Adhaeribacter arboris: one gene and its partners. The protein of the gene in region 3 interacts with the protein of the main gene of each other region in a pairwise test. Links are inferred from orthologs where the notes say so. Each region holds a gene or a part of one and is shown on either strand. Other genes may lie near its edges.

Region 1 (4,526 bases), 1.5 Mb from region 3 along the record:
GAAAGATTAATGTTTTCCATTTCGAACAAGCGCTTATATTGTTTAATAATGGAGTTTTTAGGCTCAGTTAGAATTAAACGCAAAGTAGATTTATCCAGCGGATTAAGATGGGTTAAAACGGGTAAACGGCCAATGAGTTCCGGAATAAGGCCAAAAGTTTTTAAGTCTTGGGCAGAGATATACCGTAAGTAATTATCTGTGTTTTCGGCATTATCCGCTGCCGATTTCGAAAAGCCAATTGGTTTGGCATTCATCCGGTTTTTAATGAGCCGGTCAATTCCCACAAAAGCGCCGCCGCAGATAAACAGAATATTCTCGGTATTCACCGATATCATTTTTTGTTCCGGATGTTTCCGACCACCTTGCGGGGGAACATTTACCGAAGTACCTTCCAGTAATTTCAATAAAGCTTGCTGTACACCTTCGCCGCTCACATCGCGGGTAATAGAAGGATTATCACTTTTACGGGCAATCTTATCAATTTCATCAATGTATACAATTCCACGTTCGGCTGCTTCTACGTTGTAATCTGCGGCTTGCAATAACCGGGTTAAAATACTTTCTACGTCTTCCCCCACATAGCCCGCTTCGGTTAATACGGTAGCATCGGCAATACAGAAAGGAACTTGTAAAATGCCGGCTAACATACGAGCCAGAAAAGTTTTTCCGGTACCTGTTTCGCCCACCATAATAATGTTTGATTTCTCAATCACCACATCATCGGTCTTAATAGTTTGCATTAACCGTTTATAATGATTGTAAACTGCCACCGACATTACTTTCTTCGCCTCATCCTGCCCCACAACAAATTGGTCTAAATACTCCTTCATTTCTTTTGGTTTAACCAAATTAAATTTGGGAGATCGACTGCTCGAACGAATTTTATTTTCTTCGTTCAAAATTTGCTGCGCCTGGCCGATACACCTCTCGCAGATATGAGCATTAATGCCCGAAATCATTATAGATACTTCTTTTTTTGTTTTTCCGCAGAAAGAGCACGTTACATCGGCCATATAATTATTAGTAGTAAAAGGTATTTTTAATGTAATCTATTACAAAGGTACTAAATAGAATTTTTACGGTTAAATATTTTTATTCACACATTCTTAACATTTAAAATATTGTATGTTAGATATTTAGCTGAAAGTAGTAAGCTAAAAACCTTTTTTTGAATTTTTTTAAGTTTGGGTCTTTTAAGTTTATATTTAAAAAGTAAAAAAACTTGTTTAAATGCTATTATTTTTTCTGAACCTAACCAATTAATTTGTACGTTGTTAGGGTAAGAGTAGTTTATGGCCACATTTCGACTTAAAAGTATTACCCGGGAGCATATTTTACAGGCGATAAACCACATAGATCGTCAACATCTTAATTTAAGAGCTTCTACGGTATACGATGTTATTTACAAAGGAAAACGCTACCCGCCCCGGGAATTGCTGCGGATGGCGCACCAAGTGGCAAGTGGTACGGCAGCAGAATGGGTAACTTCGGCCGGTGTAGCGGCTAATACCTATTTAGAAAAATTAGGTTTTTCGGTGGTAAACAAGCGGCCCTTATTTTTACTGCCGCCGGACGACGATAAAGTTATTACAGACTTAGCTGCTCCCGCCGAAATTGCCTTGGCTCTTAGTAATCCGGTACCTTCTTCGGAATTAGCCGCCGAACCAGCAGTTGTTTACACTCCCAAGAAAGTAGAATCATATTCTTTGGCGCAAGCATTAAAGGAAATTTTTCTGGAAGAACATCAACTATTGAGTTTACTAACTGCCTTGCGCCGTAAAAAGAATATCATTTTGCAAGGGCCACCAGGTTCCGGAAAATCATTTTTGGCTAAACGTTTGGCCTTTTTAGAACAGGAGAACAAAGACCAGAATCGGATAGAAACGGTTCAATTTCATACTAATTATGCCTACGATGATTTTATTCAGGGTTACCGGCCGGATAGCGAAGGTAAATTTAAACTGACGAATGGGGTATTTTTTAACTTTTGCCGGCGGGCTTTAGCTGATACTGAAAATTCTTATTACTTCATTATTGAAGAAATTAACCGCGGTAATGTAGGTAGTATTTTTGGCGAAATGTTGTTTCTGCTAGAGGCGGATAAACGCGGACCAGCGTTTGCTACTTCTCTTACTTATGGGCAATCCGAAAACGAGAAATTTTATATTCCGGGAAATGTATTTGTAATTGGTACGATGAATACCGCCGATCGGTCTTTAACTTTATTAGATTATGCGTTAAGGCGGCGTTTTGCTTTTTTAAAGATGGAACCCCAGCTAGGCGAGCGCTTTCGGGAACATCTTTTAAGTAAGAATTTAGCTTTGGGTTTAATAAATCATATTATAGAGAGTATTAATAAATTAAATCAGGTAATTAGTGATGATCCGGCACTCGGGCCAGGTTTTCGGATTGGGCATAGTTATTTTAGCAATCCACCCGTTGCAGCTGGCATAGATTGGTTTAAAGGCATTATCGAAAATGAAATTACACCCTTGCTCGAAGAATACTGGTTTGATAATCCGAAACAAGTAACAACGCAACTTCAAAAACTGCAAGTTAGGTAAGTTATGGTTATTCCCATTCAAAATATTTATTACCTGCTCAGTTACGCTTGGGATAAGACGCATTTATTATTGAAACCGCAGTTGGTTGGAAGCGAAATTAGCGACAATTTAACAAATTTGTTGACAGACATGCTCCTGCCGGAAGTACAGCTTTTAGTCGCTCAAGGTTTAGCTACCGATTACATAACTCAAACGCGCTCAGTTAAAGGAATTAAAGGCAAGTTGTTATTAACCGAAACCTTCAGACAAGATTCGAAACTCACATCAGGTCGAACAATATGTGCCATAGAAGAGCTTAGTTCGGACATTTTGCCTAATCAAATTATAAAAAGTACGTTTGTACAGCTACAACAAACGAATGATTTAGCACCTGTTTTTCACAAACAAATAAAAGACCTTTTACCAGCCTTCGCTTCAATAAGAGCATTTTCGCCTGCTATTCCAAAGAGAGAACTTATATTACCCCGTTTTCAAACAGCTCGTTATCAATTTGTCCTGCATTGCTGCGCTTTTATTCGGCAAAACTTATTGCCGGTAAATGGAGGACAGGAATACACTTTTAAAGCTTTTTTAACCAATAAAAAGCAGATGGCGACAATTTTCGAAGCTTTTGTTCGGAATTTTTATCGGCGAGAGCAAAATATTTTTCAGGTAAAATCAGAGAGAATAGACTGGCAAGGACCAAAAGCTACAAAGGAAGCGCAAGATTTTCTGCCTGCTATGTTTACCGATATTTCGTTACAATCGGAGGAGCGTAAAATAATTATTGATACCAAATATTATAAAAAAGCCTTTTTACCTCATCATCAAAAAGAAAAGCTGCATTCTAAACATTTATATCAATTGTTTGCCTATTTGCAAAACTCACTAGTGAGGCACCCGGAACAGATTATAGAAGGAATATTGCTTTACCCAGCCGTAAACAAAGAATTAAATCTTGAATATACTTTAAGTGGTAAAAAGGTAAGGATTTGTACCATCAACTTAAACCAGCCTTGGCTTACTATTAAACAAGATTTATTAGAGTTACTTGCTTAGTAAAGTTACTTTGTTTAGCATCTTAGCTTTGTTAAAGTTGTACTTTGTTCTTTCGTAAATAGGTGCTAAATGAAAATTTTGATCACAAAAAAGCTTACCCCACTATTTAAGTTAAGGTAAGCCTTTCTAAAAATTAGTGTCCGAAATAACTTAAACGGTCGGACGAATTAAAACTTCGTCGATTAAGCCGTATTCTTTGGCTTCGTCGGCGCGCATCCAATAGTCTCGGTCAGAGTTATCGTGTACTTCCTGGTAGCTTTTACCGCTGTGCGAAGCAATAATTTCGTACAATTCTTTTTTCAGTTTCAGAATCTCCCGGGCGGTAATTTCGATATCGGAAGCCTGGCCTTGGGTACCTCCCATTGGTTGGTGAATCATAACGCGGGCATGCGGTAAAGCAGAACGCTTGTTTTTGGCACCCCCGCACAATAACACCGCACCCATCGAAGCGGCTAAACCCGTACAGATAGTAGCTACATCCGGTTTTACGTACTGCATGGTGTCGTAAATACCTAAGCCAGCGTACACGGAGCCACCCGGACTATTAATATATAATAAAATATCTTTCTTCGAGTCGGAAGATTCCAGGAAGAGCAGTTGCGCGGTGATAATATTGGCAATAAAATCATCTACCTGCGTACCCAGGAATATAATACGATCCATAATTAAACGCGAGAATACATCAATCTCCCGGAAGTTAGTTGGACGTTCTTCAATTACCGAGCGAGTCATGCTTTCGATGCGGTGCAGATTAGTAGTATTCTCAACGTGGCTTAAATACTGATCTACGCCTAAACCGCTTAAACCTTGGCCTTTCACGGCAAATTTTCTAAATTCATCTTTATTGTACATAAAGTAGGGTCTTAAAGGATTTAAGTAAAATATAAAACAGGTAATAGGGTAAGCAAATAACAGAAATCATGC
Region 2 (4,540 bases), 1.4 Mb from region 3 along the record:
CGCCCACTGAAACGCCTATCTCTAAACCAGTGGTAAAAGAAGTCTTAGGCCCAAGTGCCGAAAGCGTGATGCTGGGCTTCCGTTTTCCGGGAGTAACTACCCGCGAAGCTTTGGTGCTGAAAATGATTAGCCAGCTACTCGCTAATGGTCAGGCCGGTCTTATCGACTTAAATTTAAATCAAAAGCAAGTGGTGTTAGAAGCTTCGTCCTTTGATTATACCATGAACGATTATTCGGCCCACCTGCTGTCGGGTACTCCGCGCCAAGGTCAGACTTTAGAGCAGGTAAAAGATTTACTGTTAAGCCAAATTGAATTAGTAAAGCAAGGTAAATTCGAAGATTGGCTGATACCCGCTATAGTAAATAATAATAAAATGGCCTTAATGAAATCATACGAAAGTAATGAAGCCCGGGCGGATGCGTTTGTGAGCGCTTATATTGCCCACCAGGACTGGAAAGATTACATTCAACGCGATAACGAGTTTGCCGGTATTACCAAGGAAGATGTAATACAGGTGGCTAACAAATTCTACGGTAACAATTACGTGGTGGTATATAAGCGTATCGGCCAAGACCCGAACCTGCAGAAAGTAGAGAAACCTTCCATTACGCCTGTTTCGGTAAACCGCGAAGCTCAATCGCCTTTTTATAAAGAGGTAATGGCCGGCAAAACCTCGGAGCTACAACCCGTTTTTGTGGATTATAAAAAAGATATTAATGAGGTAAAATTAAAACAAAATATTCCTTTGTATTACACCCGTAACAAAGAGAATGGCTTATTTAGCCTTTATTATATTCTGGAAACGGGTACCAATAATAATCCAAAGTTAGGGCTGGCCGTTAATTACCTGAAATACTTAGGTAACGCGCAATACAGCGCCGAGGGTTTGCAGAAAGAATTTTATAAGTTAGGTTGTTCTTTTGATGTTTTTACTTCGCAGGAGCAGGTTTATGTAAGCTTATCCGGACTGGATGCCAATTTTGAGAAAGGATTAACCTTGTTCGAAAGTGTCTTGCAAAATCCTAAACCGGATAAACAAGCTTTATCGGATCTTATAGCCGGAATAGTAAAAGAACGGGCGGATGCCAAGCGGAATAAAAATACTATTCACAGCGTGGCAATGGTTAACTACGCCAAGTATGGACCTAAAAATCCTTTCACGAATATTTTACCAGAGAGCCAGCTTAAAAAAGTTACGCCGCAGGAGCTAGTTGATTTAATAAAAACTATTCCTACTTACGAGCACCACGTCTTGTATTACGGACCGCGTCCGGCCGAAAGTTTGACCACCGTGCTTAACACCAACCATATTGTTCCAGCTACTCTGAAGCCAGTGCCACCCTTAAAAGTATTTCAGGAACGCGATATAACCGATCGGCAAGTGTATTGGACCGACTACAACATGGTACAAGCGGAACTGATTTTTATGACTAAATCTTTTAATTTTGATGCGAAGCAAGTGCCTACCATTACTTTATACAACGAGTATTTTGGCGGCAACATGGGGTCGATTGTTTTCCAGGAATTACGGGAGTCAAAGGCTTTGGCTTATTCCGCCAGTTCACGATATGCCAACGCTAACCGAAAAGATCGGGCAAATTACATTTTATCCTACATTGGAACTCAATCGGATAAGTTGCCGGAAGCCATGGAAGGTATGCAAACCTTACTGAACGACATGCCGCAGGCCGAAGCTAATTTTGCCAATGCCAAAGAAAGCATCCGGAACAGTATTGCTACTGAGCGAATTACCAAATCCGATATTTTATTTGATTACGAGAGGGCTAAACGATTAGGTATTGATTACGACATCCGGCAAGATGTTTACCAAAACGTAAATGCCATGACTTTTGAGGATATGAAGAAATTTCAGCAGCAGTTTGTAAAAGGCCAGAACCAGGTAGTTTTGGTAATTGGCTCGAAAGACAAATTGAACTTTAAGGAATTAAGCAAATACGGAAAAGTAAAACAACTTACCTTGAAAGAGCTTTTCGGGTATTAATGCTTAAGCCATATTTTTAAAAAAAGCGTGGGCAACCATTTGTTGCCCACGCTTTTTTATTTTTAGAACGAAGGGAATAGTTTACAAGTGTTTCAGGTTGAAGAATAGTTAATAAGATCCTCTTAAATGATCATTAGACTGCCAAAGAAAAACTTTATTCCATAATTTATCACGAAGATTTTTCCACGGCTAATCTTTGCCGCAATACCTCAAATAAAACAATACCACTAGCAACCGAAACATTTAAGGAGCCAATCTGACCAGCCATTGGAATTTTTAAGCGCACATCGGCTTTTTTTAAATACTCCGGCGAAATTCCGTCTTCTTCGCTGCCCATGATAATAGCAGTGGGTCCGGTAAAGTCAATGTTTTCCGTCAGGCTGTGTTCGGCTTTTTCGGTACAGGCTACTATTTGCATGCCCGATTGCTGCAAATAGTTTAACGTATCCTTTAAATTTGGCTCCCGGCAAACCGGAATAATATTTAAAGCTCCTGCCGATGTTTTTAAAGCATCACCATTGATCTGAGCGGCTCCCCGGCTCGGGATGATAATAGCATCCACGCCCATGCATTCGGCGTTACGGGCGATAGAACCAAAATTACGCACGTCGGTAATACGGTCTAAAATAAGCAGGAGCGGGGTTTTACCTCGTTCATAAATATTGACCACAATATTATCCAAAGGCATATAAGTAATCGCCGATAAAAAAGCCACTGCCCCCTGGTGGTTTTTACGGGTAAGGGTATCCAGTTTTTCTACCGGAACGGTAGCAATGGGCACATTGGCTTGCTGCGCTAATTCGGTAATATCGGTAGTAACACTATTTCGCTGGCCTTTTTGCAGGAAAATTCGTTCGAGCACTTTCCCCGCGTGTAATGCCTCCAGAATTGGCCGAAGGCCAAAAATCATTTCTATCTTCTCCGATTTCTCCTTCCGGAAAGTCCGGGGTCGGGGGCTGGAATCCCGATATTTCCTTTTCTCCATTGATCTACTTGATTATACCAGACAAATTCGTAGGCCGCATCGCGCACCAGTTCGTAATAGTTTTGAGTAAAGGTATTGGGTTTTTTAATGAAAATAAATTTTACTTCTCCGCTCGGACCATTATTCCTTCGGTATATCCATTCTTCCCGGTCCCAGGTTCGGTTAAGAAAATCAGGTGAGCCAAAAACCAAGTAAATCATTCCCCGATCGGTGAGCCAACCGGCTTTGTGCGATGAAAAATAACGATTCGCTTTTTCTACTCGCCCGTAATATTCCCGGATTAAACTTTTCCCCAAATTTTTATCTTGCCGGGCAATACTTAGCCAAAAAGCGTCTACTGCTAATTTTGGCTGATCCGAATCATATAAATTCTTACGTTCAACGGAGCTCGTCAGGTAAATTAAAGGTTCAATTAACTCCGCCGCGGAGGTTAAAGCCGGAAAATTTTCTTCTTCCACCAATAAAGATTGGCGGCTGGTGCTGCTTTCTAATAAGTAAATTCCCGGTTCTGGGAGTTGAATAAAGTTGTTTATGGAAAAGGTTAGTTTATTCTGAACCTTAAGAGTAGGAGAGGGCGCTGTTGTTTTGCGCGACATCGGCGGAATAGCGGGTGTAAAGGATAATGGAAATCGCCGGGCCGTTACTATGGTATCATTCTCGGCGGATAAAATTTTAAAACTTTGCCTGTTGTTAATATACGAGCCAAATAAAGGAAATTGGCCGGTTGAATCCAACAAAATAACCGAATGACTTTTAGCCGCACTACTTAGCGGAATATCTAAAAGCATTTCTTCCTGCGTAGCAGATAGTTGGGGAATTTGTACCACCAGCACCGAAGGAAAGGTGATTTTACTAACTGGCAAAACAAAAGTTAGCATAGCTGCCTTATCGGGTAATTCCTTTATTTTTTTATTAACGGCAAAAACCGAATCGCGCAAATAAATGGTAGTACGACTGTAATCCCGGCTAAGAAAGTACGGAAGAGCACTACCCGGTTTTTGCAGATTACCAATTGTAGTTTTATCCGTTATTTTTAAAAAAATCCGCAGGCTATCGGCTTCTGTTTGTAAATCATAGTGCAAGCCAGAATTAGGGCCAAAATAAAAATGGAGCCCAGATTGTTTAGATAGTAGCTGCGGTGAACAAGCACTTAATCCAATACAAAACCACCCTAATATATATCCGATAAGTAAATCGTATTTAGGTTTTATTAATCTTTGCCGGAAGTTGAATAAAGGATGTACCGACACTTTTTCTTTAATTTTATCTGGTTAAAAGTAATAAATAATTAAAGTTAGTAGCAGAAAAAGTAATTGCTCTTCCAGAAGAAATAAGTTCTATTGTAAGAACTACTTGGAGTAAAGCAAGTTGTAAATTTAGCAGTGTTGTACCACAGCCTTCTTACTTGTCTTCCGTTTACTATTTTGCTGTTCTTATTAAGAAAACAATTTTGCCCTGTTATTTATTTTACGCTTAAACAGCAAAGCCGGTGAATAGACCGGCTTTGCTGTTTAAGCAACTTATTTGGTACGGTAAGCTTTATTGATTACCC
Region 3 (4,391 bases):
TCATTGCGGTAGCTAAAAATGATATGTCGGTAAACCACATAAATGATATTTCGGAATTACCACCTCATACCCTGCTAGAAATTCGTCGCTTTTTTGAAGATTACAAAAAACTGGAAAACAAAGAAGTTGTGGTAGAGCAATTTTTAGGAAGAGAGCAAGCCTACGAAATTATTAATAAAAGCATTGAATTATACAATACAACCTTCCGGAATAAACCGGAGCTTACCGAAAGATAATTTGTGAAGGGATAGTTATAAAAGCTATAAGCTTAAAAGTTAGATTAGAGTTTATACTTGATGTGCTTATATTTTTTACCAAAATTAGAAATACACAGTATTTTACGTAAAACCGGTTGTTCTTCAGAATAACCGGTTTTTATTTTTGCACCTTTAAAAACAAATAAGTTTGCTTAGCGCATCATCCATTATTTCAGTAATACTTACGTGCAGAAAACGAGTCAATCTTAAAATCGTCAATTCCCCTTATTTTTAGCTAATTTTTACTTTTATAAAACTGCGAATGCAATCTTTTTTCCGGGACGTAGGGCGTTGTATTTTGTTCAGTAATACTTTCATTGCGGCATGCGCTTTCGGATTAGTGTGGCAAACGTACTTGTTGTTACAACTTCCGGTAAGGTTATGGTTAGCGGAATTGGCATTTTTAGCTACTTTTTTTATTTATAATTTAGATGGCTTGCTACCATATAAATTTAACCAGAACGTACTCATTTCTGAGCGAAAGAATTGGTTGACCCGAAACCGGCCAATTCTATTATTTTGTATGAGCATTGCTGGTTTAAGCTCCTTGTACTTATTTGCCCGGCACGGACAAACGCATCACATTTGGTTTATAGCCCACTTAGTAGCTATTTCAATTTTATACTCTTCCAGAATTATTCCGCAGAAAAACGGAATGTACATGCCGCTACGAAATGTGCCTTTAGTAAAAGTGTTTCTAGTGGCTTATGTCTGGAGTTGCGTAACAGTTATATTACCTTTACTAGCTGGGAACATATCGATTTTATCTACAGAAAATGTTTTACTGTTGCTGCGGCGTTTTTTCTTTTTGTTTGCTCTTACCTTGTTATTCGATATTCGCGATTTTGAAAAAGACCGGCTTGCCCGTACGCTTACCTTTCCGGGTTTAGTTGGAGTGCGGTTCACCAAAATTCTTTCTTTAGTTCTCTTATTAATTTTTGCGGAACTTACCTGGTTTACAGAAAGCGGACTCATGCTATTCAACTTAGAATTATCAGCAGCGATAGCAGCAATGGTGGTATGGTTCAGCCACGAGAAACGCAACGATTATTATTTCCTGATTTTGGCGGATGGTATGATGTTGCTGCAGTTTTTACTCGTTTATCTGGCCGCAACTATCGCCATCTAATGGCTAGGTTCAGGAAGAATAAATACGGAATGTCAATCTAAGTAAGAGCCTTTTAAAAACGATTTGCCCAAGTATTGGATAATATCTGATGCTAATAAAGCTTGTTCGCCATTTTCAATCTTAGCTAAATCACCGGCTAAGCCGTGGAGGTAAACTCCTAAAATACAAGCATCCAAAGCAGAATATTGTTGCGCCACTAAAGCGGTAATAATGCCGGTTAATACATCGCCGGTGCCACCAGTAGCCATCCCCGGATTACCAGTGCTATTAAAATAACAGGTGCCCGCCGGAGTACCAATGCAAGTATGTGCTCCTTTTAAAACTACATAACACGTATGTTTCTGACAAAATTCTTTCAATAATTCTAAGCGGTGATAATCGTTTTCGGCTGAACCGGCTAAGCGTTCAAATTCTTTAGGATGCGGGGTTAAAATGCTATCGGGAAGTAAAGCGTTTTTCAAACTCTCATCTTCAGCCATTATATTTAAGGCATCAGCATCTATTACGAGTGGCACACGGGCAGTAGCTAATAATTGTTTTACCATTTGGCGAGTGGCTGGGTTTTTACCTAAGCCCGGTCCAATGCCAATAGCAGTATAAGTACTTAAATCTGGTAATTGGGAAATAAAATTATTTTCTGTATCGGTTAAGGTCATGGCTTCTGGTACTGCCGTTTGTAAAATAGTATAGCCAACTGCTGGGCAATGCACGGTAAGTAAGCCTACGCCGCTCCGCAAACAAGCTCGCGCCGATAATACGGTAGCCCCCATTTTACCGTAACTCCCACTAATAAGCAAAGCGTGACCAAACGTGCCTTTATGCGCATACTTCGGACGAGGTTTTAAAATAGCAACTGGCACATCCGGAGAAATAAAAAAATAAGATGACTCTGTTTCTGCAATAAAGTTGGCGTTTAAGCCAATTGGTGCTATGGCCCATTCACCTACATAAGGCGCATTAGCAGGTAAAAGAAAAGCCAGTTTCGGTAACTCAAATGACAAAGTATAATCAGCTTGTATAATTCTGTCTGTCGCTGCATTAGGAGCATCGGTAAATAATCCGGAAGGTATATCTACCGCTATTACAGTGGCGGAACTCTTATTTATTTGCTCAATAAGCTCGGCAATGAAACCGGTAAGCGGGCGGTTGAGACCTGTACCAAAAAGTGCATCCACTACAATAGCATTATCTAGAGAATTTGGTAGATCAGCTAGCTGATGCAAATACATTTTTTTAATTTCTTCGGATAAACGTTCCAGATTAGCGGTAAAATCAGGGGCATACGAGTTAGTAGTGGGTAAAATATAAACCCGCACTAAATAATTATGTTGGTACAAAAGCCGCGCAATGGCTAAGCCATCCCCACCATTATTACCAGGTCCACAAAAAATTAAAATTGGCTGAGCCGGACTGGCTGAAAATTTATTTTCGAACCAGCCGACAAATGCGCGTGCTGCCCGCTCCATTAAAGTAAGGGAAGGAATATTTTCCTGCTTCACCGTAAAAGCATCGGCCGCACGCGTCTGAGCGGCTGTTAGAATTTTCATGTGGAGTTAGTAAAATGTAATTAGTTATTGGCTTTAGTACTGGTATTTTAAGGGTAAGTTGTAATTGAAATAATTTAACTGCAATAATTCAGGTCATTCTTTTTTCGTGGTTTTATTTGAATAAAAGTACTAGCTAAAATTCCTTAAAAAATAGTACATTTAAGAATTTCAAAATTTCATCTGGAACAGCATTTATCAGCATGATCAATTTTACAACTATCCGCCGGCATTGGCTTGGCTTACTTAGTGTATTGCTTGTAAGCTTAGGATTGTATTCCTGTTTAAACGGTAAAAAGCAAACGGCAAGTCAGCTTAAACAACCAGCCCGTGTTTTAGTGTTTTCAAAAACTATGGGTTGGAAGCATACTTCTATCCCATACGCCAACAAGGCTATTTATAAAATGGGAATAGAAAATAACTGGCGGGTTGATACCACCCGTAACGCCGCTTATTTCACCGATGATAGTTTAAAACAGTATCAAGCCGTAATTTTTAACTGTACTACCGGAAACGTACTCAACCCTGAACAACAAGCCGCTTTCGAGCGCTATATTCAGGCGGGTGGTGGTTATTTGGGTATCCACTCCGCCGCAGATACTGAATACGAATGGCCCTGGTACGATAAATTAATGGGCGCCCATTTTTCCAGTCATCCGCTGCAGCCAGGTGAGCGCAAAGCCATTGTAGAAGTAACCGATAAAACCCACCTAGCTACTACCGGTTTGCCCGATAAGTGGGAACGAACCGACGAGTGGTATAATTACCGTTCTTTTTACCCGGGAATTAAAGTGTTGGCTTCACTCGACGAAAATTCTTACGAAGGTGGTACTAATGGCGCCAATCACCCAATTATTTGGTACCACGAGTTCGATGGCGGTCGAGCTTTTTATACCGGCTGTGGCCATACTCCCGAAAGTTACAGTGATCCTTTATTCTTACATCATTTACTGGGCGGTATTAAATACGCGATGGGCAATGGCAAGCCATTGGATTATACTAAATCATACGCCGTGGTAGTGCCCGAGGAAAACCGTTTTGTAAAAACCATTTTGGTAAACGACTTAGCGGTACCCATGGAACTGGCCGTAGCACCAGATGGTCGGGTGTTTTTTACGGAATTTGCGGGTAAGTTATCGGTTTACGATCCTCAAACCAAGCAGCTAAACCAGGTCCATAAATTTGAGGTAGTGCAGAAAGGCGGTACCGGTTTAATTGGTTTAACTTTAGATCCTAATTTTGCTACTAACAAACAGCTATACGTGTACTATAGCCCACCAAAAGCCGAGGAGCCGTACTTGTTTCATTTGTCCCGGTTTACTTTAAAACCCGATAATACCCTGGATGCTGGTTCGGAAAAAGTATTGTTGCAAGTGCCGGTGCAGGAAAAAAGCGGTGCCCACCACGGTGGTTCTCTGGCCTGGGATAAAGAAGGTAATTTGTATTTATCTACTGGTGATG

The links.
Region 1: the proteins of AHMF7605_RS15290 (region 3) and AHMF7605_RS08920 interact in binary tests that used the Escherichia coli proteins (3 or more experiments, as listed by UniProt). The link is inferred for Adhaeribacter arboris from one-to-one orthologs.
Region 2: the proteins of AHMF7605_RS15290 (region 3) and rlmB interact in binary tests that used the Escherichia coli proteins (3 or more experiments, as listed by UniProt). The link is inferred for Adhaeribacter arboris from one-to-one orthologs.

What each region holds. Positions count from the first base shown.
Region 1 is NZ_PYFT01000001.1:2,187,269-2,191,794, reverse strand. Bases 443-3,428 are described here. They hold AHMF7605_RS08920 (AAA family ATPase), read left to right. Parts: upstream 443-1,292; coding sequence 1,293-2,564; downstream 2,565-3,428. Other genes in these bases: AHMF7605_RS08915 (5-methylcytosine restriction system specificity protein McrC), read left to right, coding at 2,568-3,428; clpX (ATP-dependent Clp protease ATP-binding subunit ClpX), read right to left, coding at 443-1,013. In the rest of the region: more of clpX, read right to left, coding at 1-442; more of AHMF7605_RS08915, read left to right, coding at 3,429-3,602; AHMF7605_RS08910 (ClpP family protease), read right to left, coding at 3,753-4,454. UniProt on the Escherichia coli protein: Recognizes N4- and C5-methylcytosine (and 5-hydroxy-methylcytosines) produced by a broad range of DNA methylases and appears to act against 5-methylcytosine preceded by a purine residue. Binds to DNA containing methylated cytosines; also binds to GTP.
Region 2 is NZ_PYFT01000001.1:2,241,523-2,246,062, reverse strand. Bases 1,081-4,080 are described here. They hold rlmB (23S rRNA (guanosine(2251)-2'-O)-methyltransferase RlmB), read right to left. Parts: upstream 2,989-4,080; coding sequence 2,173-2,988; downstream 1,081-2,172. Other genes in these bases: AHMF7605_RS09125 (GWxTD domain-containing protein), read right to left, coding at 2,916-4,070; AHMF7605_RS09135 (M16 family metallopeptidase), read left to right, coding at 1,081-2,003. Also shown: more of AHMF7605_RS09135, read left to right, coding at 1-1,080; AHMF7605_RS09120 (protein O-mannosyl-transferase family), read right to left, coding at 4,528-4,540. UniProt on the Escherichia coli protein: Specifically methylates the ribose of guanosine 2251 in 23S rRNA.
Region 3 is NZ_PYFT01000001.1:3,679,348-3,683,738, reverse strand. What follows is about bases 677-3,527. They hold AHMF7605_RS15290 (NAD(P)H-hydrate dehydratase), read right to left. Parts: upstream 2,934-3,527; coding sequence 1,419-2,933; downstream 677-1,418. Other genes in these bases: AHMF7605_RS15285 (ThuA domain-containing protein), read left to right, coding at 3,134-3,527; AHMF7605_RS15295 (UbiA prenyltransferase family protein), read left to right, coding at 677-1,386. Also shown: AHMF7605_RS15300 (inorganic diphosphatase), read left to right, coding at 1-236; more of AHMF7605_RS15295, read left to right, coding at 520-676; more of AHMF7605_RS15285, read left to right, coding at 3,528-4,391. UniProt on the Escherichia coli protein: Bifunctional enzyme that catalyzes the epimerization of the S- and R-forms of NAD(P)HX and the dehydration of the S-form of NAD(P)HX at the expense of ADP, which is converted to AMP.